Regions from separate parts of the Kitasatospora sp. NPDC093679 genome, predicted to be linked through region 2. Evidence: riboswitches for the same ligand, from Rfam matches in the RefSeq annotation. Region 2 holds a riboswitch; each other region holds the start of a gene.
The links. A riboswitch is a leader RNA that binds a small molecule or an ion and turns the genes downstream of it on or off. The one in region 2 is predicted to bind thiamine pyrophosphate.
Positions count from the first base shown of each region.

Region 1 (9,916 bases), on a different contig from region 2:
ATCGGCGACCCCAGCGGCATGATCGCCGCGCAGCCGACGTCCTCCAGCTTCCGCGCCAGCACCGGGTCGTCGTTGGTGTACGGCAGCACCGTGAAACCGTCGTCGACCAGGGTCTCGGCGGCGTCCAGCAGTTCGATCGGGTCGGGCAGCAGCGTCCGCTCGTCCGCGATCACCTCCAGCTTCACCCAGTCGGTGCCGAGCGCCTCGCGGGCCAGACGGGCCGTCAGCACCGCCTCGCCGGCGGTGAAGCAGCCCGCGGTGTTGGGCAGCACCCGGATCCCGTTGCGGGTCAGCACGTCGAGCACCGACCCCTGGGTCGAGGCGTTGACCCGGCGCATCGCGACCGTGGTCAGCTCGGTGCCGGACACCTGCAGCGCCTGCTCCAGCACCTCCAGGCTGGGGGCGCCGCCGGTGCCCATGATCAGGCGCGAGGTGAACGCCGTGCCCGCGATCGTGAACAGGTCGTCGGCCATCGTCAGCCTCCCTGGACGGCGGTGAGGATCTCCACCCGGTCGCCCGCGCCGAGCACGGTGGCCGGCCAGGCGCCGCGCGGCACCACGGCCTCGTTGACCGCCGCCGCCACCCCGGTGTTCGCGGCGGACACCCGGGCCACCACCTCGGCCAGCGTGGTGCCCGGAGGCAGTTCCTGCGGCTCGCCGTTGACGGTCAGAGGGACGGGCACCGGATCGGTGTTCAGCATGCGAGGGCCTTCGCGTGGAAACGGTCGGGGGAGAAGGGGGCGGCGAGCTCCGGGACGCTCCCGGTCGCCAGGTGCTCGCCGAGCAGGTCGGCGGTCACCGGCGTCAGCAGCACGCCGTTGCGGTAGTGGCCGGTGGCGGCGACCAGCCCGGGCAGCCGGGTCGGGCCGAGCAGCGGCGCGTTGTCGGGCGAGCCGGGCCGCAGCCCGGCACCGGTCTCCACCAGCGGCAGCTCGGTCAGACCCGGTACCAACTCGTGGGCGTCGCGCAGCAGTTCGTAGACCCCGCCGGCGGTCACCGTGGTGTCGAAGCCCTGCTCCTCGCTGGTCGCGCCGATCACCAGCTCGCCGTCCGCCCGCGGCACCAGGTAGATGTGCTGCCCGCGGACCACCGCCCGCACGTTGCGCGACAGGAACGGCCGGTACGCCTCCGGAATCCGCAGCCGCAGCACCTGGCCCTTCACCGGCCGCACCGGCGGCAGCACCCCCTCCGGCAGACCGGGCAGCAGATGGCTGCGGCAGCCCGCCGCCAGCACCGTCCGTCCGGCCGCGAGCTCGGCGCCGCCGTCCGTCCGCACCCCGGCCGCCCGGCCGTCCTCGACCAGCAGCTCGACCGCGGACTCCCGGTGCAGCACCACCCCGGCCCGCTCGCAGGCCACCACCAGCGCCCGGGCGAGGCGCCGCCCGTCCACCTGGTGGTCCCCGGTGACCAGCAGACCGCCGCGCACCCCCGGCGCCAGCATCGGCTCCAGCCGGCGGCACTCCCGGCCGGTCAGCCACTGCGAGTCCAGGCCCAGCCGGGCCTGGAAGGCGTGCAACTCGCGCAGTTCCTCGCGGTCGTCCGCGTCCAGCGCCACCGCCAGCGTCCCGGTCCGCCGGTAGCCGGTGTCCAGGCCCGTCACTTCGGTCAGCTCGGCCGCGAACGCGGCGTACCGCTCGTTCGACGCCATGCCCAGGCGCAGCAGCGGCTCCTCGCCGTACTGCAGCTCCGTCACCGGCGCCAGCATGCCCGCCGCGACCTGCGCGGCACCGCCGCCGGGCACGGGATCGACCAGGGCCACGGCCAGGCCGCGCTGCGCCGCCCGCCAGGCGACGCCGAGCCCGATGATGCCGCCGCCGACCACCAGCACGTCTGAATGGGACCGTGCCACGTCGCTGATTCTCCCTTCGCCGGCATGACCCGGATCAGGTTCGGACGGTCGCAGGCCGCTCCAGCCCGCCTCTCAGCCCGGTGCACCGGGCTCCCGTGTGGTGTGCACCCACCATAACGCCGGGTGTCGCCCACCCCGAAAGGGCGTACACGGGCTGGACACCCCGGCCGATAGGGTGGCCGCCGTGGCAGAGCTGAACGGAACGGACCGCGTCCTGATCGCCGGCACCGGCATGGCCGGCGCCCAGTGCGCCCTCGCCCTGCGCCAGGGCGGCTTCCGCGGGACGGTCGCGCTGGTCGGCGACGAGCCGCACCGCCCGTACGACCGGCCGCCGCTCTCCAAGGACGTCCTGCTCGGCAAGAGCGACTCCACCGCCTTCGACATCGACTGGGAGCAGCTCGGCGTCGAGCTGCTGCTCGGCCGCCGCGCCACCGGCCTCGAACCCGGCGTCCTGCACACCGACGCCGGCCCGCTCGCCCACGACGCCCTGGTGATCGCCACCGGCGCCGAGGCCACCACCCTGCCCGCCGCCACCGGCACCCGCATGCTGCGCACCCTCGACGACGCCCTCGCGCTGCGCGCCGACCTCACCCCCGGCACCCGGATCGCCCTGGTCGGCGCCGGCTGGATCGGCGCCGAGACCGCCACCGTCGCCCGGCAGCTCGGCTGCCACGTGACCGTCGTCGAGGCCGGCCCCGCACCGCTGCCCGGAGCCCTCCCCGCCGAACTCGGCGCCCTGATGGCCCGCTGGTACGCGGACGCCGGCGTCGACCTGCGCTGCGGCACCGGCGTCGCCGCCGTCGAACCCGCCGGCCTGCTGCTCGCCGACGGCAGCCGGATCGACGCCGACCACGTCGTTGTCGGCATCGGCGCCCGCCCCGCCACCCGCTGGCTGGCCGGCTCCGGCGTCGCCCTCGACGCGGCCGGCGCCGTCCTGGTCGACGAGCGGCTGCGCACCGGCGCCCCCGGCGTGTGGGCGGCCGGCGACTGCACCTCCTACCCCTCGCGCCGCTCCGGCACCCGGCTCACCGTCCAGCACTGGGACCACGCCCTGCAGTCCGGCGCCGCCGCGGCCGCCTCGCTGCTGGGCTCCGAGACCCCCTACGACCCGGTGCCGTACTTCTGGTCCGAGCAGTTCGGCCGCATGGTCCAGTACGCCGGCCGGCACGCCGACGCCGACGAACTGCTGTGGCGCGGCAGCCCCGACGAGCCGTCCTGGTCGGTGCTGTGGCTGCGCGGCGGCGCCGCCGTCGCCCTGCTCGCCGTGGACCGGCCCCGCGACCTCAACCAGGCGAAGCGGCTCATCGAGCGCGGCACCCCGCTGGACCGCGCCCGCGCCGCCGACCCGGCCGTCCAGCTGAAGGCCGCCGCGGCCTGAGCCGCGCCCACCCGGGGCCGCCGCCCTCGGCGGTCGTCCGGTCACGATCCGTCATCGGTACCGGGCTGGCCGGGCGGGCTGCGTGCGCGCGGGGCCCGGCAGGTGGCAGTCTGGTGCCGTGAGTGAGATCGATCCCAAGATTGACGCCCTGGTCCCGGCCTGGATGTACCTGCCCGACATCTCCGAACTGTGGGGTGTGCAGGTCACGGAGGTCCGCAACATGGTGAAGGCCAACACCCTGCTGGCCGTCCGCCGCGGCGAGAACAGGTCGCTGCAGGTGCCCGCCGCGTTCATCACGCCGGACGGTCCGGTCAAGCACCTGATCGGCACCCTGACCGTCCTGCGCGACTCCGGCTTCAGCGACGAGGAGATCCTCGAGTGGCTCTTCACCGAGGACCCGTCGCTGCCCGGCAGCCCCATCCAGGCCCTGCACGAGAACCGCGCCACCGAGGTCAAGCGCCGCGCCCAGGCGATGGCGCTCTGATGGCCTACCCGCGCGAGCAGCTGGCCGACGCCCGGCTCTACCTGTGCACCGACGCCCGCCGCGAGCAGGGCGACCTGGCCGAGTTCCTCGACGCGGTGCTGGCCGGCGGGGTGGACATCGTCCAGCTCCGGGACAAGAACCTGGAGGCCCGCCAGGAGCTGGAGTACCTGGAGGTCTTCGCCGACGCGGCCCGCCGCCACGGCAAGCTCTTCGCGGTCAACGACCGGGCGGACGTGGCGCACGCCGCCGGACCGCAGGTGCTGCACCTCGGGCAGGACGACCTGCCGGTGCCGGCGGCCCGCGCGATCCTCGGCGAGGACGTCCTGATCGGGCGGTCCTGCCACGCCGAGGCCGAGGTCGACGCGGCGGTCGCCGAGGCCGGCGTGGACTACTTCTGCACCGGCCCCGTCTGGCCCACCCCCACCAAGCCCGGCCGCCCGGCCCCCGGCCTCGGCCTGGTCTCCTACGCGGCGAAGGCCGTGACGGACCGTCCGTGGTTCGCCATCGGCGGCATCGACGGCAGCAACCTCGACGAGGTGCTCGCCGCGGGGGCGCGACGGATCGTCGTCGTCCGCGCCATCACCGCAGCCGAGGACCCGGGCGCGGCCGCGGCCTCCCTGGCCCGCCGCCTCCGCGACGCCTGAGGCCAGGCAGGCCCGGCGAGGGGTACCACAGGGGCGCGGGGAACTGCGCAGCCCGGGAGCGGCCGTCACGACGGAACGGGCCAAGCCGAGTTCCGTACGGTGACCCGCATCCGGATTGCGCGGTTCTCCCCCGGCCTTCGGCCGGGAGGTGCCCCCACACGCCCCTGGTGTGCATCCCCTGGTTCAAGCCGTTCGTCAGTGCTTGCGGACGGTGGCGGCTTCGGCGAGCGCGAGGAGGGTGGGGCGGGCGGGGCCGTCGGCGAGGGGGGCGGCGTCGAGGGCGGCGAGGGACTGTTCGAGGAGTTCCCCGATGCGCCGTTCGACGCGGTCGGCCGCGCCGCTGCGCTCCACCAGCCCGCGCAGGACGGGGATCTCCTCGGCCGTCAGGTCGGCCGCGCCGAGCCGCTCGTCGAGGTGCCGGGCGTCCGCGGGGGAGAGCCCCCGCATGGCGTGGGCGACGAGGAGGGTCCGCTTGCCCTCGCGGAGGTCGTCCCCGGCGGGCTTGCCGGTGACGGCGGGGTCGCCGAAGACGCCGAGCAGGTCGTCGCGGAGCTGGAAGGCCTCGCCGAGCGGCAGCCCGAACGCCCCGTAGGCCTCGACGAGTCCGGGTCCGGCGCCGGCGAGCAGGGCGCCGACCTGGAGCGGCCGTTCGATGGTGTACTTCGCGGACTTGTAGTGCAGGACGGTCTGCGCCCGGTCGAGCGCCCCGGCGTCGGCGGAGTCCCCGGCGACCGGTTCGAGGACGTCGAGGTACTGGCCGACCATGACCTCGGTGCGCATGAGGTCGAAGACGGGCTTGGCGGCCCGTACCGCGTCGTCCGGCAGCCCGGAGCTCTGGAACAGTTCGTCGCACCAGATCAGCAGCAGGTCGCCGAGCAGGACGGCGGCGCTGGCGCCGTACTGCTCGCGGTCGCCGCGCCAGCCGTGCTCGCGGTGCAGGCCCTCGAAGCGGCGGTGGACCGAGGGCAGGCCGCGGCGGGTGTCGCTGCGGTCCATGAGGTCGTCGTGGACGAGGGCGCTGGCCTGCAGCAGTTCGAGGGCGGCGGCGGCGGCGGCGATGCCGGGGTGGTCGGCGGCGCCGCCGGCGCCGCGCCAGCCCCAGTAGCAGAAGGCGGGCCGCAGCCGCTTGCCGCCGTCGAGCAGGAAGTCGCGCAGTGCCTCGGAGACCGGGCCGAGCTGGGGGGAGATGCCGGCGAGCAGGGTGCTCCGGCCGTCCATGAAGGCGGCGAGCGCGGCGTTCACGCGGTCACGCACGGCCTCCCGGTCGATCGGGTTGGCCGGCAGGCTGGTGGAGGAGGGCACGGTGGGACTCCGGATCATTGGGCTGACAATCAGCCTATCCGGCGGTCGTCCGGGGCCCGAATCGGTCGTCCGCGCCGGTCGGCGCGGACCCGCGGGTGGCCCCGGTCACGCGGTGTCCCACGTGCACGTCTCATTCAGTGGACTACGTTTGGTCACCCTCCGCGCCTGACCGCTAGCCTGCCAGCATGGCACTCGGCATCCCCTCCACCCGGACCGACCACGCGCCGACCGTCCGGGACCTGCTGGCGGCCGGTGACCGCTCGTTCTCCTTCGAGTTCATGCCGCCGCGCAACGAGGTCGGCGAGCGCCGCCTCTGGGACGCGATCCGCCGGGTCGAGGCGCTCGACCCCAACTTCGTCTGCATGACCTACGGCGCCGGGGGCTCCTCGCGCAGCCGGACGGTCAACATGGTCGGCCGGATCGCGACCGAGACCACCCTGACCCCGGTCGCCCACCTGACCGCCGTCGACCACTCGGTGGCCGAGCTGCGCAACATCATCGGCCAGTACGCCGACGAGGGCGTGCGCAACGTGCTCGCGGTGCGCGGCGACCCGCCCGGCGACCCGATGGGCGCGTGGGTCCGGCACCCGGAGGGCGTCACCTACGCCTACGAGCTGGTCGAGCTGATCAAGGGGATCGGCGACTTCTGCGTGGGCGTGGCCGCCTTCCCGCAGATGCACCCGCGGTCGGAGAACTGGGACGAGGACATCCGCCACTTCGTCGCCAAGTGCCGGGCCGGCGCCGACTACGCGATCACCCAGATGTTCTTCGAGGTGGAGGACTACCTGCGGCTGCGCGACCGGGTCGCGGCGGCGGGCTGCACCACGCCGATCATCCCGGAGATCATGCCGGTCACCAACATCCGGCAGCTGGAGCGCTTCCCGCAGCTGTCCGGCTCCGACTTCCCGGAGGAGCTGAAGGCCCGCTTCCTGGCCGTCGCCGACGACCCGGACGCGGTGCGGGCGGTGGGCATCGAGCACGCCACCGCGATGTCCGAGCGGCTGCTCGCCGAGGGTGCGCCGGGCCTGCACTTCATCACCCTCAACCACTCCACCTCGACGCTGGAGATCTACCAGAACCTCGGCCTGCACCGGCGCTGAGGCCGGTCCTGCCGAGGATGCAGTGGTGTTCGCCCGCAGCCTGTACAGTCGCCCGCACATGCGGGGCGCGCGAGTGGAGGTAGCAGGATGGGCATCGGGTACCTGCTGCTGTACGCCGCACTCGCGGTCGTCGCGCTCTGGCTGATCGCCGAACTGCTGCTGCAGAACCGTGCCCCGCTGGTGTGGCGCGGCGTCGCCCTGGCCGGCTTCCTCCTGGTGGTCGGCGGCATGCGGCTGCAGTCGGTGCTGGTCATCGGCATCGGCGCGGCCGCCTTCGCGGTCGGCCAGTTCTTCGTGACCACCTCGGTGAAGCGCGGTTTCGTCGCCGGCTGGTCGCTGCGCCGCGAGGACGGCGCCCTGCCCGGCCCGCTGGCCCGTGTCCCGCTGCTGAGCGCCGCCACCGGCGGTGCGGCCGGCGCCGAGGAGACGGCCCTGCCCGAGCCGCCGGTCGTCGGCGAGGTCGGCCCGGTCGAGCCCGACGTGGCCCTCGCCGCGTACACCGAGGTCGAGGAGGTCGCCGCCGACGGCGTCTACGCCGAGCCGCAGGCGTACCAGCAGCAGGAGCAGCAGGTCTGGACCCAGCAGGGCTTCCCGCAGCAGGCCGCCCACCAGGACGCGTACGCCCAGCAGCAGGCCGGCTACGGCTGGGAGCAGCAGTGGGCGGCGCAGCAGCAGGTCGCCCACGTCCAGTACCAGCAGGACGCGTACGGCCAGCAGGCCGCCTACGCGCAGCAGGCCGCCTACGCCCAGTACCAGCAGGACCCGTACGCCGCGCAGCAGTTCGCCGCCCAGCAGGCGCAGCAGTTCCAGGCCCAGCAGCAGGGCCAGTACTACCAGCAGGGCTGGGAGTACCAGCAGCAGCCGGCCGTCCCGCAGCAGCAGGGTCAGTACCAGCAGCAGACCTGGGACTACCAGCAGCAGGGCTGAGCCCGGCGGCCGGCCGTCAGGCCGGGCCGATCAGCCCGGCGGTGATCGAGGCGGACATGCCGACCCGGGCGAGCCCGCCGCCGGGGTGGGCGCCGCCGCCGATCCGGTACAGGCCCGGGACACCCGTCCCGTTCGGCGGGTTGAGGGTGCCGCCCGCCAGCGAGGGGACGGGCACCCACGGCGTGGACCGCACCTCGCGCCACAGCACCCGCTCGCGCAGGTCCAGCCCGGACTTCGCCAGGTGGTCGAGCAGGTGGCCCGCGTAGGCGTCCAGGTCGTCGCCCTCGCGCACCCCGCAGGTGACGGTGAGGGTGACCGCCTCGTGGTCGGCGTCCGGTACCAGGGAGGGGTCGTCCGGCCGCAGCACCTGCACGGTCGGCCCCTCGGGGACGCTGTCCTCGTGCAGCAGTGCCTCCATCTCCCAGCCGGCGTTCTCCGCGTGCACCACCGTCCGGTGCACGGTGCCCTCCGGCCGGGCCCCGCGCAGGGCGAGCAGCACCCGCACCCGGCCGAGCCCGCTGCCCGGCTTCTGCCACCCGAGGCCCGGGTCGGGCGAGGAGGAGAGCACCAGGTCGGCCTCGATCCGCTCGCCGTCGGCCGTGAGCACCCCGCAGGCCCGGCCGCCCGCGGTCAGCACCCCGGCCACCCGGGTGTCGAAGCGGAACTCGGCCCCGCGCTGCTCGCAGCGGCGGAACACCGCGTCGGCCAGCGCCCGGATGCCGCCGCGGACGTACCAGACGCCGAAGGACTGCTCCATGTACGCCAGCACGGTCGCCCCGGCCGGAGCGTCCGGCCCGAGGCCGAACCGGGTCGCGTACTCGGTGAGCAGCGCCGTCAGCCCGGGATGGTCGCCGAGTTCGCGGCGGGCCACGTCGCCGAGGGTGTACGAGCCGCGCGGCAGCCACTTGGCGGGGCCGCGGCGCGGCGGCCGCGGGTAGGGGTCGGCGAGCCGGCCCTCGGGCAGCGGCTCCTCCATCAGCGGGCGGCGGGTGGCCTCCCAGACCGCCCGGCCGCGGTTCATCACCTCGCCCCAGCGGTCGCCCGAGCCGGTGCTGAAGGCCGTGTCCAGGGCCTTGGCGACGCCGCCGCGGGAGGCGTTCGGCAGCACCAGGTCGGTGCCGTCGGGGAAGAGGTGCCGACTCTCCGGCTCCACCGGGACGAGGTCGACCAGCTGCTCCAGCGGCTCCCGGCCGCTCTTCAGCGCCAGGTCCCGGTAGACGGCCGGCAGGTTGAGCACGCCCGGCCCGGTGTCGAAGGCGAAGCCGCCCCGCTCGTACCGGCCGACCATGCCGCCGTACGTCGGGGCGGCCTCGCACACCGTCACCCGGTGGCCGAGGGTGCCGAGCCGGGCCGCTGCCGCGAGTCCGGCCATGCCTGCGCCGATGATGACGATCCGTGCCATGGGCGCTGAGTCTACGGGCGAACCCGCGCAGGTCACCCGGGGGCTGCCGCCCCCGGCGCCGTCGTCAGTACTGCGGCTGGACGGCCGCGGTGCGCGCGGCCCTGCGCTCGCGGCGGCGCTGGAGGAAGCGGCGGATGCGGGAGACCGCGAACCAGACCAGCAGCACCCCGACCACCAGCAGCACCGCGGCCGCCGAGGCCGCCACCCACGGGTGGAAGACCGCCAGGGTGACCAGGCCGGCCACCGAGAGGTCCTCCAGCAGGCTGACCACGATGTTCGAGGCCGGCTCGGGCGAGGTGTTGACCGCCATCCGCAGCGAGGCCTTGATGCCGTGGCTGACCAGCGCCGTCGTGCCGCCGAGCGCGCCCGCGGCGATCTCGCTCAGCGAGCCGGGGTCGTTGCTCGCCATCAGCACGCCGACGACGGTGCCCGCGGCCGGGCGGATCACGGTGTGCACCACGTCCCACACCGAGTCCACGTACGGGATCTTGTCGGCCACCGCCTCGCAGAGGAACAGCACCGCGGCGGCGATCAGCACGTCCGTGCGCTCCAGCGCCGGCGGCACCGACTCGGCGCCGCCGAACCGGCCGAACAGGCCGAGCAGCAGGACCACGGCGTAGGCGTTGACACCGCTCGCCCATCCGCTGGTGAAGATCAACGGGATGATGCTCAACTCTGCTCCCCTCCGGCAGGGCCGCCCGACACCCGGGCGGTCGGGACGTACCGTACCGGTGCTCCAAGGACGCGCCGCACGGCCCGCCGGTTCCCGGGCGCCGGCCCGCCCGGGGACTGAGTACGGATACTCAGGGCCACGAATGAGTACGCCGACGG
Region 1 covers NZ_JBFBDW010000063.1:417-10,332, forward strand. Annotated here, with positions in the region: gene AB0O09_RS33530 (thiazole synthase) at 1-473, opposite strand, end outside; gene thiS (sulfur carrier protein ThiS) at 476-700, opposite strand; gene thiO (glycine oxidase ThiO) at 694-1,848, opposite strand; TPP riboswitch at 1,843-1,955, opposite strand; gene AB0O09_RS33545 (FAD-dependent oxidoreductase) at 2,024-3,226, shown strand; gene AB0O09_RS33550 (Rv2175c family DNA-binding protein) at 3,345-3,710, shown strand; gene thiE (thiamine phosphate synthase) at 3,710-4,354, shown strand; gene AB0O09_RS33560 (polyprenyl synthetase family protein) at 4,550-5,674, opposite strand; gene metF (methylenetetrahydrofolate reductase [NAD(P)H]) at 5,842-6,756, shown strand; gene AB0O09_RS33570 (hypothetical protein) at 6,844-7,683, shown strand; gene AB0O09_RS33575 (NAD(P)/FAD-dependent oxidoreductase) at 7,700-9,085, opposite strand; gene AB0O09_RS33580 (DUF4126 domain-containing protein) at 9,150-9,758, opposite strand.
Region 1: another riboswitch for thiamine pyrophosphate. It lies ahead of thiO (glycine oxidase ThiO); the one in region 2 lies ahead of AB0O09_RS36050 (cytosine permease).

Region 2 (9,916 bases):
ACGTCGTTGCCCTCGACCCGGGCGCGGCGCCAGAAGGTGCCCTCGATCCAGCGCTCGGAGGTGGCGACGGCCTGGCCGAGCTCGCGGACGACGTCGGTGAAGCCCTTCACGGTGGCGTCGCAGGCGGCCCGCAGCTCGCCGACCTCCCACTCGTCCTTGACCAGGCGCAGCCCGGACAGGAAGACCTTCAGCTCGTCGTCGCGCTCCTCGTCGAGCACGCCGGCGAGCGCCTCCTCCAAGGCCGCGTCGTAGCCGCGGACGATCCGGGTGGGCACGCCCTCGACGGCGGCGAGCTCCTCGGCGGCCTTGCGGACGTCGCGGGCGGGCAGGCCGAGCAGGGCCTGCGCCTCCTCCAGGCTGTGCCGGCGGCCGACCCACAGCTCGCCCTGGCCGTCCAGCCAGAACTCGCCGTTCTCGCGGTTCGAGCGCGGCAGCAGGTACAGCACGAAGTCGTGGCCGTCCCCGGTGGGCTCGCCCACCAGGACGGCGTCCTCGGTCTGGTCGCCGGTCAGGTGCACGTACTCGCTGGCGGCGCGGAACGGGTAGTCGGTGTCGTTGGCGCGCACCCGCAGCCGGCCGGCCGGGACGACCAGCCGCTCGCCCGGGAACGCGGCGGACAGCTTCGCCCGGCGCCCGGCGGCGTACGGGGCCTGGGCGACCGGCTGCAGCCCGCGCAGCTCGGTGTCGGCCCAGCCCGACTTCATGGACGCGGCCAGCTCGTCGGTGACCTCCCCGTACAGGCCGTTCTTGCGGCCCTTGATCGGCTGGTCCTCCTCCTCGGCGGCCAGGCCCTCGGGGTTGTCGGACACTGCCGGGGTGCGGTCCTCGGTCACGTACGTCGCCTCCTTGCGCGCGTCTCCCCGCCCGGGGCACGTCGGATCGCGACGTGGTCGGGCGGCCGTGCCCACCATGGTACGAGGACGGACCGAACGGGCGTCCGGGCCGGTCAGCAGAAGCGCAGCGCCATCAGGACCAGGTCGTCGGAGCCGGCGGCGTCGCCGCCGGTGACCTCCAGCAGGTGCGCGCAGAGCCGGTCCGGGTCGAGCAGCACGTCCCGCGGGGCGTCGGCGGCCGCCCGGCGCAGCGCGGCCTGCCCGGCGTGCAGGCTCGGGCCGCAACGGCGGGCGAGCCCCTCGGTGTACAGCAGCAGGAGGTCGCCGCGGTCGGCGGCGAGCTCCACGCCGGGCGCCTCCCAGCAGCTGAGCACGCCGAGCGGCGCGGAGAGCGAGGTCTCGACGAAGCGCGCCTCGTCGCGGGTGACCAGGATCGGCGGGCAGTGCCCGGCACCGGCCAGCGTGACCCGCCGCTCGGCGGGCTGCACCCAGGCGTAGACGGCGGTGGCGGTGCGGGCCGGCTCGGTGGTCTTGAGGAGCAGTTCGAGGTCGCCGAGGACGGAGACCGGGTCCTCGCCCTCCAGCACGGCGTAGGCGCGCAGCGCGGCCCGGATGCGCCCCATCGCGGCGGCCGCCCCGGGGGCGGAGGTCGGGCCCGCGCCGGGGCCGTCGCCGAAGACGCTGCCGACGGTCAGGGCGAGGGTGCCGTCGGGGAGCTCCACCGCGTCGTACCAGTCGCTGCCGGTGGCCTGCTCCAGGCCGGCGGTGACGCAGCGGGCGGCCAGCCGGACGCCGTCCAGCACGGGCAACCGGTCCGGCAGCAGACCGCGGCGCAGGGCGTCGGTGGCCCGCCGGGACCGGTCGGCGGCGAGCTGGCCGGCCAGCACCGGCCCGGCGAACTCGCAGTAGCGGCGCAGGAGGTGACGGCGGCGCTCGCCCGGCTCGGCGGGCTCGTCGTAGAACCAGGCGGCAGCGCCGAGCGGGCCGTCCTCCGGGGTGCCGAGCGGCAGCGCGAAGCAGGCGCCGAGGCCGAGCTGGGCGGCGACCTCGCGGAAGCGCGGGCCGGCCGCCGGGTCGCCGGCGAGGTCGGCGATCAGCAGCTGCCCGCCGTCGCCGGCCCGGCTGAGCAGCCCGGCGAACGGCCCGTGCTCGACCGGTACGGTCTCCAGCGCGCCGATGCCGGAGCGGTCGAGGCCGAGGCCGACGGTGCGGCCGCTGCCGCGCGCGGTGGTGGTGATCAGTCCGCGCCGGGCGCCGAGCAGGGCCGCGCCGGACTCCAGGACGGCCGCCAGCGCGGCGTCCAGGCCCCGGGCGCGGGTGAGCAGTTCGGTGTGCTCGTGGAGGCTGGTGAAATCGGAGAGCCATCCGGACAAACGGTCCTGCAACCCGCCGTCGGCCCCGTCGGCGAACTCGTCGCCGAGGAACGCCGGCAGCGGGAGGACCGGCGTCAGGACGGCCGCCGCGGGCGCCGTCCCGCAGAGTGCCGGGGCCGCTCCGCACGCTGCCGTGCCGGGCAGCGCCGCACCGCTCACGGCCAGTCCGCTCGGCTGGGCGTCGGTCATGTCGCAACTCCCCACATACTGGTACGTGTCACGCAGGACTCCCGAGACCGGACAGAACGAGTGCTATCTCACTGTTCGGCAGCAATCCACCACTTGTACACAGGCCGATCGGGGCATGTCCATAAGCGTGACGAGGTCTCTCCCGGGGGCCCGTGCGCGCGGTCGCGGGCGGTGCCGGGGCACGCCGGGGCGGGCCCGCGGCGGCGCCGTGCGGCCGCTCGGGCTGACGCTCGGTCAATCTGCGGTCCGGATCGTATGCTTCCGCCTCGCGGCCGCTCCCCGGCCGGCGGCCGACTCACTCGTACGGTGGAACCGGCGGGCCGCAGCGCGCGTCCATCCGGCCGTATGAGGGATTCTCGTTCCAGGGGCCGTGCGGCCGGGAACCTCCGGGTGCCCTCCCCCCTCCCTCGTCTCACACCGCCCGCGCCCGCGCCGGCGGTCGTCCTGGTCCCCACGGTCGCGGAGAGGAACGAGCACCCATGCGTCGGATGCAGTTGCGGTGGCCGGGGAGCCGCCGGCGGGAGCAGGGCGCGCTGCTGTTGGCGGCGCTGGAGGCGGCGGACCGCGGCTGGCCGGTGGTGCCGGGCGCGCGTGCCGTCCGCGGGGCGTTCGGCCCGTGCAGCTGCGGCGAGCCGCGCTGTCCGCTGGCCGGCGCCCATCCGCACGACCCGCCGCTGGCGGCCGCCACCACGGACGGCCGGATGGTGCAGTGGTGGTGGGAGCACCGGGCACCCGGCGCGCCGGTGCTGGTCGCCACCGGCCGGTCGGTGTGCGGGGTGAGCCTGCCCGCTACGGCGGGCGAGCGGGTGCTGCGCTACTTCGCCGACCTCGGCGTGCCGGTCGGCCCGGTGCTGGCCGCGCCCGGGCGGCACGTGCTGCTGGTCGCGCCGTTCACGCTGGAGGAGCTGGGCGGGCTGCTGGCGGAGCGCCCCTGGGTGCCCGGTTCGCTGCGCTACCACGGGCCCGGCGGGTACGTCCTGCTGCCGCCCTCGCAGACCGGTGCGGGCGGGGTGCACTGGGTGTCACCGCCGGTCGGGAACGGGCTGTGGCTGCCTCAGGTCGGCACCCTGCTGGAGGGGTTGATCGCCGCGAGCGTGGCCGAGCCGGACAACAGCCGGCTGGCGTACTGAGCCGGGCGCGGGGCGGCCGGAACGGGGCGCCTCCGCGGCGCCGCCGGGCGTCCCCGGGAATGGGAAATCCGGTCGCTGGCGACGGGGGATGCACCAGCGACCGGACTGTTTAAACAGTAACAAAGATCCGGCGGGGCGCCAATTTGTCCGCCCATGGCCGACCTGGCATTTTCGTCCCACCGGTGGAAATGTGACCGGAGTCACATTCCCCGTCAGTTCAGGGTGATCTGACGGCTCACCAGGTTGGCGCGGGCGCGGCGCTCCTCCGCGGACAGGGGTGCGGTCTCGGCCAGCGCGTCGGCCAGCCGCTCGGCGAACTCGGCGGCGGGCTGCTCGCAGTCCTTCGCGGAGAACTCCACCGGCAGGTCCCACACCGGCACGGTCAGGCCGTGGGCGCGGAACGAGCCGACCAGCTTGGTGTCCTCGCCGAGCGAGCTGCGGCCGGCCGCGGACAGCCGCGCCAGTGCGTCGAGCAGCTTCTCCTCGGGCACGGTCATGACCCAGCGCAGGTGGTTCTTGTCCGGGGTGCCGCACCAGTAGGCGGCGTCCACGGAGGTGACCTTCTCGGTCGGGATGGCCGAGGCGTTGGCCCGCTCCAGCGAGGCGGCGACCTCGCCGGTGGCCGACTCGGCGTCCTCCAGCCAGAACTCGAAGCCGGTGTGCACGGTCGGGGCGAAGCCGGCCGAGGTGTCCAGCAGGTCCTGCAGGCGGCGGCCGCCCGGCACCGTCCGGCGGGACGGCACCGGGGTGCCCGGCTCGGTGGCGAGCGCCAGCTCCAGCGCGTCGGCCAGGTCGCGGCTCAGGTCGCCCGAGCTCGACTGGGTCTGCAGGCCGAGCAGGATCGAGCCGTCCGCGCGGCGCAGCGCGGGCCAGGCCAGCGGCAGCACGGTGGCCAGGGTCACCGACGGCACCTCGCCGACGGCGCCGTCCGCCACCCCGGCGGCCAGCGTCAGCGGCACGGTCGCGGCCGGAACCAGCTCGCGCAGCGCGACCCAGTCGGCCTCGCCCGGCAGGCCCTCGAACGGGCGGTGCACCAGCTCCTGCACGGCGTGCGCGGCCTCCCGGCCGTGGCAGGCCTTGTACCGGCGGCCGGAGCCGCACGGGCACTTCTCGCGCGCACCGACGACCGGGATCTCGCCGGTGGCGGTGGCGGTGCTGGGCTGCGACGAGGACTTTGCGGCCTTCTTGGCCATGGCGGGGCTCCCGGGAACGGCGACAGTGCACCCGCAGCCTACTGAGGTTCGCGCCGCCGACCGGTGCGGACGCACCCCCGCGGGGTCGCCACGGACCCGCCCGCGCGCCCCTGTGTGGCATCCGTACGCCTTTGAAGACAGCTCCTACGCGGCCGGATCGTCGCGCCGCTCCGGCCGCAGCGGCAGGGCGGCCCAGACCGTCACCTCGCCCGGCGCGTCGCGGATGCCCCAGGCGTCGGCCAGCTTGCCGACGATGCTCAGCCCGCGTCCGCCGCGCGCCGTCAGCGACGGGCTGGCCGGCCGCGGCCTGGTCGGCGCACCGCCGTCGGTTACCTCCACGACGATGCCGTCCGCGTGCGTCCACCAGCGGACCAGGATCCCGCCCGGATCGTTTTCCTCCGTCGTCTCCGCGCCGCCGTGCCGGGAGGCCGTCACCGCCCGCACGAGGACCGCGTCCACCATGTCGGCGGTCGTCCGCCCGGCCAGTTCCGAGAACTTTCCGAGCGGCCGCGCGTAACGACAGGAATTGCTGAGCAGTTCGGAGAGGATCAGCACCGCGTCGTCGACGACCTGCTCCGGTACCGCCCGTTCACCGAGCTCCCGGCGCATCCTCCGGCGAGCCGCTCCGACGCCGGCCGGACCGTGCGGCACCGCCATGGTCGACGAAGTCGGCCCTGTCTTTTCGGGCACAGCACGCGCCACCATCAACGCCACCCCCGGGACCTCCTTCAGCGTCTGCCGAGGGATGGATGCCCCCTGGGAATGCGTCGGAAACGACCGTTCGGCGATCGCGCAGAGACATTCCCGAGGCCCGCGACCCACCGTATTCAACCACCGATAAACCGCTTACGGTCTGTTGTGAAAGTCCGAGGAATTGAGCGTTCTCTGAGCTCCTGTCAGAAGTCCGCGCCCCGCAGTGCGCCGTTCGCACACCGCTCCGCCCGGGTGGTGCGCTCAGCGGCCGAGCTGCGCCAGCACCTCGCGCGGCCGGTTGGTGATCAGCGCCTCCACACCCAGCTCCAGGCAGAGCTCGACGTCCTCGGGCTCGTCGACCGTCCAGACGTGCACCCGGTGCCCGGCCCGGCGCAGCGCCGTCACCAGGCCCGGGTCCCGCCGCACCAGCTCGATACCGGGCCCGGCGACGGCGGCGCCGCCGGGCAGCGACCGCGTCCGGCCGAGCACCGGCAGCCGGCGCTCCAGCAGGTACACCGTCGGCATCGCGGGCACCGCCCGGCGCACCCGGTGCAGCGACAGCTCGGAGAAGCTCATGACCCGGACGGTGGACTCCTCCGGGGTGCGCGGCAGCAGTCCGTAGTGGTCCAGCAGCCGCACCAGCTCGGCCTCCGTCCGGCCCGCGTACCGGGTCGGGTGCTTGGTCTCGATGGCCAGCTCCACCCGGCGTCCCGCCTCGGCGACCAGTTCCAGCAGGCCGGCCAGGGTCAGGATCGAGCTCGGCCGCGGGGTGTCCGGCGAGTGCCAGGAGCCGAAGTCGAGCTCCGAGAGCTGAGCCAGCGTCATCGCGGACACCGCGCCCCGGCCGTCCGAGGTGCGCCGCACGGTGCGGTCGTGCACGCACACCAGCCGGCCGTCGGCGGTCAGCCGGACGTCGCACTCCAGCCCGTCCGCCCCCTCCTCGATCGCCCGGGCGTACGCCTCCAGGGTGTGCTCGGGCAGGGCCGCGGAGGAGCCGCGGTGCGCGACGACCCGGACGGCCGTGCGGTCGGGCGCCGGGATGCCGGAGACCGCCGGAGCGGTGCGGCGGATCTTCTGAGTGTCCACATCAACACCCTACGAGTGCGTGGATGTCCGATCGGATTCGGCACGGGAAACCGGTGGTGAACACCTCCGTCCGGCGGTCGGCGGCACCGGACGGAGGCCGGCGGGCACCCGGCCGGGTGCCCGCCGCAGGCTCAGCCGTCGGCGCGGGCCGGGCGGCGCGAGGTCAGCGGGGTCAGCGCCCAGGTCGCCAGCGCCGGCACCAGGAAGCCGAACAGCGAGGCCGAGGTCCACGGCTGCGGGGTGAAGCCCACCGCCGACTGCAGCCCCTGCCAGAAGTCCGTCCACCAGCCGGCCACCGCGGTCGGCGCCAGGAACTGGTACGTGGCGAAGCCCAGCGCCCACGGCAGCAGCATCAGCCAGCGGGCCGGGGCGTCCTGGCCGGTGTCCCAGCCGTTCCGGCCGGCCCCGAAGAAGTAGTCCACCGCCAGCACCGCCAGCAGCGGCACGAAGACCGCGCCGATCAGGTAGAGGAAGCTCGCGTAGGTGTCGTTGAACTCGCCCTCCTCGACCCGCAGCGCCAGCAGCGTCACCAGGGCGCCGATGCCGCCGGTGAGCAGCCGCCGGTCCACCTTCGGCAGCAGGTTGTGCACCGACATCGCCGTCGAGTACACGTTCGCGAAGGACTGGTCGGTCTCGCGGAGCACCAGCACCAGCAGGAAGGCCCAGCCGGCCGCGACGCCGGTGAACGAGGAGAAGATCTTCGAGGTGTCGCCGCCGGACTGCAGCAGCGCGATCAGGCCGAGCACGTAGCACCAGACCTGCGCCAGCGAGTAGCCGGCGAAGGTGCCCCAGTACGCCGAACCGGGCGTGCGCGCGTGCCGGGTGTAGTCCGCGGCCAGCGGCACGAAGGAGATCGACACCGCGATGATCGCGTCGGTCGCCGGAAGGAAGCCGTCCCAGTTGCCCGCGCCCGGGTCGGGGAAGCCCTGCCGGCCCAGCTGGACGGTGAAGTAGACCATCGCCACGCCGACGGCGACGGCCACGTACTTGCGCAGCACCGCGATCGAGCCGAGCGGCCAGATGGTGAGCGCCGTGGTCAGCACGCCGGCCAGCAGCACGAACAGCCAGCGCCAGCCCTGGGTGCCCGCCACCGTCTGGGCGCCGCCCGCGATCACGATCAGCTCGAAGACGCCCCAGCCGATGCACTGCAGGATGTTCAGCACCGTCGGCAGGTACGACAGCCGGGTGCCGAACAGGCCGCGCAGCACCGCCATCGCGGGGGCGCCGGTGCGGGCGCCGATCAGCGCGGCGACGCCCAGCATCGCGGTGCCGATCACCGTGCCGGTGACGATCGCGGTGACCGCCGCCGCGAAGGACAGCTCGTGGCCGGCCGTGCCGAGCACGGTGGCGGCGCTCTGGAAGCCGATCAGGCTGACCCCGAGGTTGGCCCAGAGGGCGAACTGGGCGCGGAAGTCGAGCGTCCGCGGCGGGGCGGTGTCCAGCACGAGCGGCGCCTCGACGCGCCGGCCGGCCTCGACACCGGGAACAGGGGCAGGCGAAACAGCCGTCATGGCCGGTACTCCCTACGCCGGCATTACCCGGACAGGTTCAGGCGGTCAGCGCCCCCTCGTCCGGCCCGGACTCCGCCCGGCCGGTCGATCGGCGCACTCTCAGCCTGGAAGGTCCAAGCTCCCGCGTGTTCAGATGAGGACGACAGGCTAACGAACCCGGCCGCGCACGCCAAGGGCCGGAGGTTTCGGTTCCGCATCGCGGGACGGCGGGCCGCCGGTCGCGTGCCGCACCCCGCCTTTCGCGTTCCGCCACAGGTCGGACGCATCCTGTCAGGGACGGCTAAGGATTCTTAGCCGTTCTTCAGAAGGCTCCTTACGGCAACCGAATCAGCCATGCGAAACACTATGGGCCAAGGATCTGTCAGCTATGGAGGTCGTCCGTGAGCAACGAGCACGCGAGTGGGTCCACCGGGCCGCAGGAGGAGCAGCTGCCCTCCGGCGAGCCCCGTACGGTGGGTCCGGCTCCTGACACCGCGGCGGCCCCGCCGCCGCCGGTCGTCGAGTCCGCGCCCACGCTCGCTCTCTCCAAGCTGAGCGAGCCGGCCCCGGCCGCGACCTCGTACATCGACGCCCCGCCGCCGGTCGTGCCCGCGGCTCCGGTCGCTCCGGCCCAGGCCGCGCCGTCGTACCTGGACGCGCCGCCGCCGGCCGTCCCCGCGGGCTCCCCGTACGCCGACGTCCCGCCGCCCGCGGCGGCTGCCGCCCCGGGCCAGCCGCAGCCGCAGCCGGCCAACCCGTACGCGCCGCCCGCCGCGGCCACCGACCCGTACGGCACCCCGGCGGCCCCGCCGCCGGCCGGTCCCACGCCGCCCGGCGAGGCGCACCACCCGTTCGGCGCCGGCCACCCCGTCGGCGGCTGGGGCCACCCGGCCGGCGGCCCCGGAGGCACCGGCAACCCGGGCGAGCCCGGCGGCCCCGGGTACCCGTACCCGCCGGTCGGCGGCCCGGCCCCGCGCCGCAAGCGCGGCGGCCTCGTCGCCCTGATCGCCGCGGTCGCCCTTGTCGCCGGCGTGGCCGGCGGTGCCATCGGCGCCGCGGTCAGCGGCGACGACAGCTCGGGCGGCACCAGCCGGACGAGCACGACCGTCAGCGTCAGCGACAGCCGCAAGGTCACCGACCGCGCCCCGGACTCGGTCGCCGGCATCGCCGCCAAGGCGCTGCCCAGCACCGTCACCATCAAGGCGCAGGGCTCGCAGGAGTCCGGCACCGGCACCGGCTTCGTCTTCGACACCGAGGGCCACATCCTCACCAACAACCACGTGGTCGCCCCGGCGGCCTCGGGCGGCAAGCTCACCGTGAAGTTCTCCGACGGCTCGTCCTACACCGCCTCGGTGGTCGGCCGCGCCCAGGGCTACGACGTCGCGGTGATCAAGCTCGACAACCCGCCGAAGGACAAGCTCGTCCCGCTGCCGCTCGGCGACTCCGACAAGGTCGCGGTCGGCGACGCCACCATTGCCATCGGCGCCCCGTACGGCCTCGAGGGCACCGTCACCACCGGCATCATCAGCGCCAAGGACCGCCCGGTCGCCTCCGGCGACGAGACGGGTGCGCAGGCGTCCTACATGAACGCCCTGCAGACCGACGCCTCGATCAACCCGGGCAACTCCGGCGGCCCGCTGCTCAACGCCTCCGGCGCGGTGATCGGCATCAACTCGGCGATCCAGTCCAACACCAGCGGCAACGGCCGGGCCGGCTCCATCGGCCTCGGCTTCGCGATCCCGATCAACCAGGCCAAGTGGGTCGCCGAGACACTGATCAAGGACGGCCAGCCGGTCTACGCGATCCTCGGTGTGCTCCGCAACGACGACTACAAGGGCGACGGCGCCCAGATCCAGACCAACGCCGTCCAGGGCACCCCGGCCGTCACCCCGGGCGGCCCCGCCGACCAGGCGGGCCTCAAGCCCGGCG
Region 2 covers NZ_JBFBDW010000076.1:8,966-18,881, forward strand. Annotated here, with positions in the region: gene AB0O09_RS36020 (aminopeptidase P family protein) at 1-833, opposite strand, end outside; gene AB0O09_RS36025 (PP2C family protein-serine/threonine phosphatase) at 947-2,395, opposite strand; gene AB0O09_RS36030 (bifunctional DNA primase/polymerase) at 2,875-3,525, shown strand; gene AB0O09_RS36035 (DUF5926 family protein) at 3,738-4,718, opposite strand; gene AB0O09_RS36040 (ATP-binding protein) at 4,863-5,507, opposite strand; gene AB0O09_RS36045 (glycerophosphodiester phosphodiesterase) at 5,673-6,452, opposite strand; gene AB0O09_RS36050 (cytosine permease) at 6,629-8,008, opposite strand; TPP riboswitch at 8,001-8,143, opposite strand; gene AB0O09_RS36055 (trypsin-like peptidase domain-containing protein) at 8,389-9,916, shown strand, end outside.

Region 3 (9,916 bases), on a different contig from region 2:
CCGCTGCCCAGCGTCAGCGTGACCTTGCGCGCCTCGAAGTGGGCGAGCAGCTTGGTCAGCACCGCCCGCTCCCAGCCCATGAGCGCCGACCAGTCGAGGGCCGCGAAGTTCACCCGCACGTAGGGCCGGTCCTTGCGACCGAAGAACACGGGCTGCCGTTCCTCGATCACCACGCCAGTGGTGTAGTGGATCGGGTTGTGCCCGATCTTGAACCGCGGCTCGAAGAGGAACTCGATCTCGTCAGCGTTCAGGACCTCGGCGACACCGTCGATGCTGGAGACCGTGGTGCCGGCCTTTTCGTCGTTGCGCATGCAGGCCAGGCCGAGAAAGTCAGGCCGGGTGGGGTGGAAGGCGTCCTCGATGTGGAACCCGAAGTCGTGCGCGCTGCCGGAGCTGGAGTTGGGGATCTCCGCCAGGTCCGGAATCGGCACGATCGAGTTGAAGCACGAACCGCCACGCTGGGAGGTGTAGCCGATCGCTTCACCCAGCAGCGAGCCGTACAGGGCGTGGAGGATCTGGGCGTCGTTGAGCTTGAAGCCTGGCTGTTCCTCGACGTAGGTGGTCGGGGTGGGCCCCGGCCCTTCGGCCAGCACGGGGCTGCCGGTGACGTACAGAACCGAGTCCTTCTCGTACCGCTTGAACTCGTAGAACGTACGACGGACCCGGGACGGCAGACCGTGCGACAAGACGTGCGCCTGGTCCAGCAGGGCGTACTGTTCGGTCAGCTTCGGATCAGTGCTGAGCCCGTCGAGCAGTGCCCGGACTTCGCTCGCCTCACCCTTGGTGAGCGCGAGTTGGTGGATGCTGGTCATTGCGGTGCCCCTTTCGATGAAGGTGGGAACGCAGGTGGTGTCGGCCATCGCTCGGTGGAATGGGGTTGGCCGGCACCGTCCGTCCTTTCCGGCGGTCCTGCCGGTCCGGACGGTGTCCTAGGAGGCTCAGGCCGAACGCGTCAGGTGGTCGGCGGCCTGGTTGTGAGCAACGCGTACGAGGGCCGCAAGGCGGCTATCCCCTGTCAGGTGCTGGTCGGCGGCGCACTCGAACCAGACGACCTTCCCCGCGCCTTGCGGGTACCAGCCCCATGAATGGGCGAGGGTCTCGACCAGCAGCAGGCCCCGACCGCCGGTGATCGGGTCGGGCGCCGCGCCAGGGTCGGGCAGGCGGAGGCTTGCGTCCGCGACCTCGACTCGGAGCCGCTCGCCTGTCCAGCGAACCTTGACCCGGCAGCGCTGGCCAGTGTGCTCGATGGCGTTGGCGAGTACCTCGCTGGCGCACAGCTCCACATCGTGCAAGGCGTCGTCCGACAGTGGGACCTTCCAGAAGCGGGCAATCTCCAGGATCAAGCGGCGGGCCGGGGGAACGGCGGAGAAGTCCGGTTCAACGTCCCACTCGTGTGGCACCGGGAACGACGCCGTGTTCGTCGGACTGATCTGCACGGCCAACCCCCTCCAGCTGTCGATAGGCGTGATCGTCCAGCGAGCGCGCGCTCACATTGAGCTGACCCTCGATCACGCTCCGATACTGCGCTGCATGTCAGGCCGTTCCCACCGCGTTTCCAGGACGTTTGGGACGCTTCGCCGTTATGGTTCGTCCCGTCCCTCATGGACCACGGAGGCGAACTATGAACCACGGTCTTCGCCGCGCATTGGCGAGTGCCAAGATGACCGAAGTACAGCTCGCAGAGGCATGCGGCGTCGACGGTAAGACAGTCAGCCGATGGATCGCCGACCCCAGCCGCATCCCCCACGCCCGGCACCGATGGGCGGCCTGCGAGGCGTTAGGTGAGGAGGAAGCCGCCTTGTGGCCCACTGCCGTCCGCTCAGCACTCAAGACCGGACCCGACCGGGAGGTCATCCAGGTCTTCCCGTACCGGTCGGCCGCGCCGGCTTCGCTCTGGCGTTCGCTCATCACCAAGGCACAGCACGAACTGACCTTCGCGGGTTACACCAACTACTTCCTGTGGCTTGAGCAGGCCAACCTCGCCGGAGCACTGCGCCGCAAGGCGCAGACCGGGTGCCGGGTCAGATTCTTGATCGGCGATCCCGACAGCCCCACCACCAGGGCGCGCGAAGCCGAGGAGGGCGTTCCGCTCACTCTCTCCACCCGTATCGCGGTGACCATCAGCGAGTTGGAGCGGCTCCGCGAGGTCGGCAACATCGAGGGCCGCTTCGAGACCGGTCACGTGAACCTGTCCGTCTTCCGCTTCGATGACGAGATGATCGTGACACCGATCCTCGCCCGCAGAGTCGGCCACGACTCGCCGATGATGCACCTGCGGCGTACCCAGGCCGACGGCATGTTCGACCGGTTCGCCGACCATGTCGAAGAGCTGTGGAGCCGTGGACGGAACATCTGGGAGGTGGCTCAGAGTGGCCAGGCGTGACTACGAAGACGACCCGAACGCACCCGAGCCCAACAGCCTGGTCCCCGCGGCTTCCGTGGTCGTAGTGGACGAGGCCGGCCGCATCTTGCTCCAGCGGCGAACGGACAACGGCATGTGGGCACTGCCCGGCGGAAAGATGGAGCTGGGCGAGTCTCTCGCAGATTGCGGCATCCGGGAGACCTACGAAGAGACCGGTATTGACGTCGAGATCACCGGCATCGTGGGCACCTACACCAACCCTGGCCACGTCTTCGCGTACGACGACGGCGAAGTCCGCCAGGAGTTCTCCATCTGTCTGCTTGCGCGGCCCACCGGTGGAACGCTGCATGCGTCCGACGAGTCGTTCGAGGTGGCGTGGTTCAGCCCAGAGGACGTGGATGACCTGCCCATGGTCCCCAGCATCCGGAAGCGGATCAACGACTGGCGGTCCGGACAAGGCCCCGCCGTCCGGTAGCTCAAGCAGCACAACAAAGGGCCCCGGCTTCCGACGCGTATCGCAATGGAAGTCGGGGCTCTCGTCATGCTGTGCTGACCAGCGATGTTGGCATAGGTGAAGCGAGTTGTGACAGAAGAAAAGCCCCAACTTGGGCGCCAAATCGACAACCCGCGAGGAGCCTAAGTCAGGGCCAGGTTACCGGCCTCGATAAAGCTCCATGAAACGCGCCTTCCTGTCCTCAACAGCCGCCTCGTCGTGCTCCGGCGCGGCCTCGCCGATGCCGGACTTCTCATTGATGCTTCTGCCGATCTCCATCGAGGACGGCTCCAGCCGTGAATCGGGCCGGGTGCGATGACGGACGTCGGTCAGCCGAGCAGGAGTTCTGCTGCCGGGGTGTGGTTACCGGTCGATGAGGCTCCGGCCATCGCCGAGGCTGCCGTGTCCGGGGCGGTGCCGGGTGGTACGACCAGCAGCAGGAAGTGGTCCTGGAAGCCCCGTGTGAGGCTGATCGTCGCATCGCTGCCGGCGAACCAGTTGATTCGGACCGCCGAGCCGTTCGCCACGACGGACTGGGGCACGCCGTCCCAGGCCGAGGTGTCGAGGCCGGCCCGGATGATGCGTCCGAGGTGGGCGCCGAGCGCGGTGATCAGGTCCGGAAGCTCTGCGAGGACGTGGTTCGAGCGGGGCCACCAGGCACCGTCGAAGACGCCCTCCCGCGACATGGTCGGTTCCAGTATCAGGCGCGGCAGCAGCGGGACACCGGGCACCGACCACGGTTCGGGAGAGGGGGGCTCAGGGAGGGGGATCGGCATCATGAGGGAGCCGCCCGTCCGGTCCACGAGGGACCAATCATGACCCAGGGCGACGCCGGCGCTGATGCCGGTGTACGGAATGTCCTCGGTTGTCTCCCACGGTACTCCGCAGCGCTCTTCCCCGGGCCGCCCGCCACAGGAGTAGCCTCGAAGACATCCAGGGCATCCCGCATTCCGGTACCCGTTCCGGCTTCGTTCTGGGTGAATGACGGCCCGGCGGCCCCGAACGGGCGGCCGGAGACGGGAACGGTGGACACCGTGACCGCTCACCCTCCGCAGTCGGCACGGCTCGGCCACGGCCTCACGGTCGCCGACGCCATGGATCCCTGCGAATACCAGATAGCCGATGACAGCACCGTCGACCAGGCCAACGACATCTTCCGCAGCGCCCACGTGGAGTACCTGCTCGTCCGCGACCACAACGGCCGGTGCGAAGGACTGGTCACCCGCACCGGACTCCACCCCTTCCTGACCCGCTCCTGGTACACCGAGCGAACCGCGATCAGCACCACCGCGCACCAGCGCGGACCGTTCACGTGGCCGACCATGGGCTTGGCCCTGGCCACGATCGCGATGCGGATCAAGCGCCTGACGGTCTGGCCCGTCGTCGACGAGGACGGCTACCTCCTCGGCGTGCTCACAGCGGACCGCGCCACCGACCTCCTCGCCGCCGCGCCCGTGTGACCCGTCGCGCTGGGCCGAAGCGCTGCCCTGGGAAGCCCCCTCCGCCTCCCCAGGACAGCGCGGTCAGCGGTCCGCCGTCAGTCGGCCAACGGCAGGTAGACCCGGTTGCCCTGGGCCGCGAACTCCTCCGACTTGGCCTTCATGCCCTCGACGGCCTCCGCGTCGTACTCGGGCTCAGGGGCACCATCGCCGTACTTCTCTGTGATGGTTCGACTGATCTTCATCGAGCAGAACTTCGGCCCGCACATGGAGCAGAAGTGCGCGGTCTTGGCGGGCTCGGCGGGCAGCGTCTCGTCGTGGAAGTCGCGGGCGGTCTCGGGATCGAGGGCCAGGTTGAACTGGTCCTCCCAGCGGAACTCGAAGCGCGCGTCGGAGAGCGCGTCGTCCCAGGCCTGGGCGCCGGGGTGGCCCTTGGCGAGGTCGGCCGCGTGGGCGGCGATCTTGTAGGTGATGACGCCGGTCTTCACGTCGTCCCGGTTGGGCAGGCCCAGGTGCTCCTTGGGCGTGACGTAGCAGAGCATGGCGGTGCCCCACCAGGCGATCATCGCGGCGCCGATGCCCGAGGTGATGTGGTCGTAGCCGGGCGCGACGTCCGTGGTGAGCGGGCCGAGGGTGTAGAAGGGCGCCTCGTCGCAGATCTCCTTCTGGAGGTCCATGTTCTCCTTGATCTTGTGCATCGGGACGTGGCCCGGGCCCTCGATCATCACCTGGACGTTGCGCTCGCGGGCGATCCGGCCGAGCTCGCCGAGCGTCTGCAGCTCCGCGAACTGGGCCTCGTCGTTGGCGTCCGCGATCGACCCCGGGCGCAGGCCGTCACCGAGCGAGAAGGTGACGTCGTACGCGGCGAGGATGTCGCAGAGCTCCTCGAAGTTGGTGTAGAGGAAGTTCTCCTCGTGGTGCGCCAGGCACCAGGCGGCCATGATCGAGCCGCCGCGGGAGACGATGCCGGTCTTCCGGCGGGCGGTCAGCGGCACGTAGCGCAGCAGCACGCCGGCGTGCACGGTCATGTAGTCGACGCCCTGCTCGCACTGCTCGACGACGGTGTCGCGGTAGACCTCCCAGCTGAGGTCCTCGGCCCGGCCGTCGACCTTCTCCAGCGCCTGGTAGAGCGGCACGGTGCCGATCGGCACGGGGGAGTTGCGCAGGATCCACTCGCGGGTGGTGTGGATGTTGCGGCCGGTCGAGAGGTCCATGACGGTGTCGGCGCCCCAGCGGGTCGCCCAGGTCATCTTCTCGACCTCCTCCTCGATCGAGGAGGTGACCGCGGAGTTGCCGATGTTGGCGTTGATCTTCACCAGGAAGTTGGTGCCGATGATCGCCGGCTCGACCTCGGGGTGGTTCACGTTGACCGGGATGACGGCCCGGCCGCGGGCGACCTCGTCGCGGACGAACTCCGGGGCGAGCCCCTCGCGCAGCGCCACGAACTCCATCTCGGGCGTGATCACGCCCTGCTTGGCGTACGCGAGCTGGGTGACGGCCGCGCCGGCCCGGCCGCGCAGCGGGCGCCGCGGGCGGCCGGGGAAGACCGCGTCGAGGTTGCGGAGGTTCCCGCCGCGCGGCGAGGTGTGCTTGATGCCGTCGTCCTCGGGGCGGGCCTCGCGGCCCTCGTACTCCTCGACGTCGCCGCGCTGGCGGATCCAGGCGTCGCGCAGGGCGGGCAGGCCGCGCCGCACGTCGGGCTCGTAGGAGGGGTCGGTGTACGGCCCGGAGGTGTCGTACAGCGGGACGGTGCGGCCGTTGGTGAGGAGGACCTCCCGGTACGGCACCCGGAGGTCGGGGCGGCTGCCCTCGCGGTGGGCCTTGCGCCAGGCCGGGGTCGGGTAGCCGGTGGACGCGCTGCTGACGCCCCGGTCGGAGACAGACTGCGGCTGTGCTTCAAAGGTGGTCATGAGACCCTCTACTCCCTACGCCGGCATTACCCGGTCAGGTTCCTGCGGTCGGCGCAGCGGTCGGTCCGTGTACCGCGGACCTTTCAGCGCCCTCTCAGCCCGGTGCTCCGAGCTCCCGTTGGCTGCAGGCGGATGCCTGCAGCAAGACGTCAACACCGTAGCGGCAGCGTCGTGGCAGGTCCAGACGGGTTCCGGCCAGTGGACGGGCACGGCAGACTGGCCGGCATGGTGGGCAGCACAGGGCGGGTGACCGGGCGGACGGGGCCGGGGCTGGTGGGCGAGGTGATGGTGTTCGTCCCCGAACGGCGCGGGACGGAGGCCTTCCTGGCGTATCCGGCGGTGCCGGGCGAGGAGCTGGCGGTGGGCACCCCGGTGGTGGTCGTGGAGTACCAGCCGCCGCGCACGGTGTACGTCGCGGCGGTCCTTTGACGGAATCTTGACGCACTCCTGGGCGAAACACGGCCGCCGGGCCCTTCCCCCGCGATCACGACAGGCGCAGAATCTCCTGCTGCCGCCGGCTACCGCGCCTTCCTGCACACCAGAGCGCAGCCACGGGACACCGGCGTGCCCTGAAGGGGGAATCAGCCGATGTTGATCGGCATCGCGGGGGCCGTCGTGGCTTCCATCGCCGTCCTGGTCGTGCTCTTCAAGCTCATGTGGCGGGTCGCCGAACCGAACGAGGCACTGATCATCTCCGGATCCCGGCACCGCTCCGAAGGGGTCGCGGACGGGCTCGGGTTCCGCATCGTCACCGGGCGCGGCACGCTGGTGCTGCCCGGTGTCCAGGTGGTGCGCCGGCTCTCGCTGGACCTCAACGAGGCCGAGCTGGACGTCGAGTGCGTGACGTCGCAGGGCATCCCGGTGCACGTCAAGGGCGTGGTGATCTTCAAGGTCGGCGACGACCCGGTGTCGATCGCCAATGCCGCCCGCCGCTTCCTCGACCAGCAGAAGATGATGGGCCACCGGGTCCACAACGTCTTCGCCGGCCATCTGCGCTCCATCGTCGGCGGGTTGACGGTCGAGGACATGATCCGTGACCGGGAGCGGATGACCGGGGAGACCCGGGCCGCGTCCGGCAGCGAGATGGAGAAGCTCGGCCTGATCATCGACTCGCTGCAGATCCAGGAGATCCTCGACCCGACCGGCTACATCACCAACCTGGCCGCCCCGCACGCCGCCGCGGTGCAGCGGGACGCCCGGATCGCGGCCGCGGAGGCGGACCGCCGGGCCACCGAGGCCGAGCAGGAGGCCTTCGCCCGCAAGGCCGAGGCCACCCGCAACTCGGGCATCCAGCAGGCCGGTTACCAGGCCGAGCTGGAGACGGCGCAGGCCCGGGCGTTCCAGGCCGGTCCGCTGGCGCAGGCCGCGGCCCGGCAGGAGGTCGTCGTCCAGGAGACCAAGGTCGCCGAGCTGGAGGCGGACCGCAAGGAGCAGCAGCTGCAGGCGGACGTCCGCAAGCCGGCCGACGCCCGGGCGTACGAGACCCGGACGAAGGCGCAGGCCGACCGCGACGCCCGGATCTCGGCGGCCGAGGCGCTGGCCCGGGAGACCGAGCTCAAGGCCGCGGCCGAGGCGAACCGGGTGAAGATCGCCGCCACCGCGGAGGCGGAGGCCACCAAGGCCCGCGGTCTGGCCGCGGCCGAGGCCACCCGGGCGACCGGCCAGGCCGAGGCGGCGGCCGCGGAGGCCAAGGGCCTGGCGGCGGCCGAGGCGGCCCGTGCGCTCGGCCTGGCCGAGGCGGAGGCGATCAAGGCGCGGGCGTCTGCCCTGGCGGAGAACCAGGAGGCGGTCGTCGCGCAGCAGTTGGCGGAGAACTGGCCGGAGATCGTCCGGGCCGGTGCGGAGGCCTTCGGCAACGTCGAGCACATGGTGCTGCTGAACGGCGCCGAGGGCATGGGCGAGATGATGGCCAAGGCGCTCACCATGGGCGGCACGGGTCTCGGTCTGGCCCGGCAGCTGCTCGCCGCGATGGGCCAGCAGCAGGCTCCGGCCGAGCCGGTGGCCGCCGCCGGGCGCGCGGTGAGCCACGCCATCCCCGTCCAGGAGGGCGCGGAGGGCTGAGCACGGCGGCAGCCCGCCCGGCCGCGGTGTGCGGCGGGGCGGGCTGCTGCGTGTCCGGGGGCGGGCGGGCCGGGTCAGGCCCGGTAGGCCTCGGCGAGGGCGGTGAAGACGGCCTTGGGGCGGCTGACGCCGTCCTCCAGGGCGACCGCGCCGTACGAGCCGAGGTCGAGGTCGTGGGCCGGGTCGCCGGGGCGGTGCGGGGCGCGGTAGCCGGCCCGGTTGAACCAGAAGGCGGAGTCCACGCCCTCCTCCTCGAAGACCGGTAGCAGCCTCCTGCAGGTACCGCACCTGCTCCTGCTCGTCGCGGACGAGTCCGGCGCGGACGGCGGGCGGCTGGGCGGTGCGGTCGATCACGTCCCGGCCGAGGCCGCCGCGCTCGCCCGCACCGGCGTAGGTGCAGCAGCCGAACCCGGTGACGGCCACCGGCTTGCCGTGGGCGGGGTGGGCGCGCAGCTCGTCGCGGTAGCGGGCGGCGTTGTGGGCGTCCCGGTAGGCGTCGACGGCGACCAGGTCGAAGGGCGTCCGGTCGATCCGCTCCCAGACGCCGGAGGCGTAGGTGATCCGGCCGCCGAACGCGGCGCGGCAGGCGGCGGCGGTGTCGGCGAGGAAGGCGTCGAGGCGGGCGGTCGCGGCGGGCTCGGCCTGCCGGGTCCCGGGGCGGAGGAGGGTGGCGATCCGCTCGCCGAGGTCGGCTCCGGGCAGGAACCCGTCGGCGAAGAGGGTGGGTTCGCAGCCGAGGACGAGGACCACCTCGGCGCCGGCGGCCCGCAGCCGCTCGGCGCGGCGGGCGCAGTCCGGCAGGACGGGCCGCATGGCCCGCTCGTCCAGGCCGCAGGGGAAGGGCGCGAACCGGACCTCCAGGCCGTGCGCGGCGGCGTGCTCGGCGGCGAGGGCGATCCGCTCCGGGTCGGCGCCGGTGATCCGGACGGCCGTGCCGTGCAGGTCCTCGGCGATGCTGCGCATCTCGGCGCGGACCTCGGCCGGGGCGAAGTGCGGCCGGGAGGACTGCCCGTCGGGGTGAAGCCGGTGTCGTAGTCGATGCCCTCGGCGCGCATGGCGGTCGGTCCCCGTGGTCGTGGTGCGGCTGGTGGTCGGTTGCTCGGCGGGGGCGTTCGGGTCACTCGGCGTCGGCGACGACCTGCTCGGCGATCCGCTCGGCGACCTTGTTGCCGGCGAGGATGCCGACGCCGATCGCGGCGACCAGGAAGACGGTGCCGAGCCAGGCCATGGTCTCCACCGGCAGGGTGTAGGCGCCGACGACCCGGGCGACGCACTCGGCGACCAGGACGGAGCCCCAGACGAGCGAGAAGGTGCGCTCCTGGCGGCGGAAGACGTCCGAGCCGGCGGCCAGCCGGTCCCAGGCGGCGTCCCGGGCGGCGATGCCCTTGACGATGAAGGGCTTGAGGCCGGCGGTCATCAGCGGGCGGCGGCCGAAGGCCGAGACGATGATCGAGATACCGATGATGCTGCTGATCGCGCCGTCCTTGGCGAGCATCAGCCGTGGGTCGCCGCTGATCGCGGAGAGCGCGATGCCGGCGGTGTTGACCACCAGCATGAGCAGCGCGAGCCCGTTGAGGGTGCGCTCGCGGAGCAGTCCGGCGACGGTGCGGACGGCCGGGACGGCGCTGGAGAGCGCCAGCGAGGGCACCAG
Region 3 covers NZ_JBFBDW010000017.1:15,737-25,652, forward strand. Annotated here, with positions in the region: gene AB0O09_RS16500 (TauD/TfdA family dioxygenase) at 1-812, opposite strand, end outside; gene AB0O09_RS16505 (ATP-binding protein) at 939-1,436, opposite strand; gene AB0O09_RS16510 (DUF5919 domain-containing protein) at 1,622-2,383, shown strand; gene AB0O09_RS16515 (NUDIX domain-containing protein) at 2,370-2,837, shown strand; gene AB0O09_RS16520 (DUF5994 family protein) at 3,185-3,634, opposite strand; gene AB0O09_RS16525 (CBS domain-containing protein) at 3,890-4,315, shown strand; gene thiC (phosphomethylpyrimidine synthase ThiC) at 4,393-6,204, opposite strand; TPP riboswitch at 6,200-6,331, opposite strand; gene AB0O09_RS16535 (hypothetical protein) at 6,430-6,633, shown strand; gene AB0O09_RS16540 (SPFH domain-containing protein) at 6,793-8,265, shown strand; gene AB0O09_RS16545 (hypothetical protein) at 8,340-8,507, opposite strand; gene AB0O09_RS16550 (hypothetical protein) at 8,485-9,300, shown strand; gene AB0O09_RS16555 (VC0807 family protein) at 9,383-9,916, opposite strand, start outside.
Region 3: another riboswitch for thiamine pyrophosphate. It lies ahead of thiC (phosphomethylpyrimidine synthase ThiC); the one in region 2 lies ahead of AB0O09_RS36050 (cytosine permease).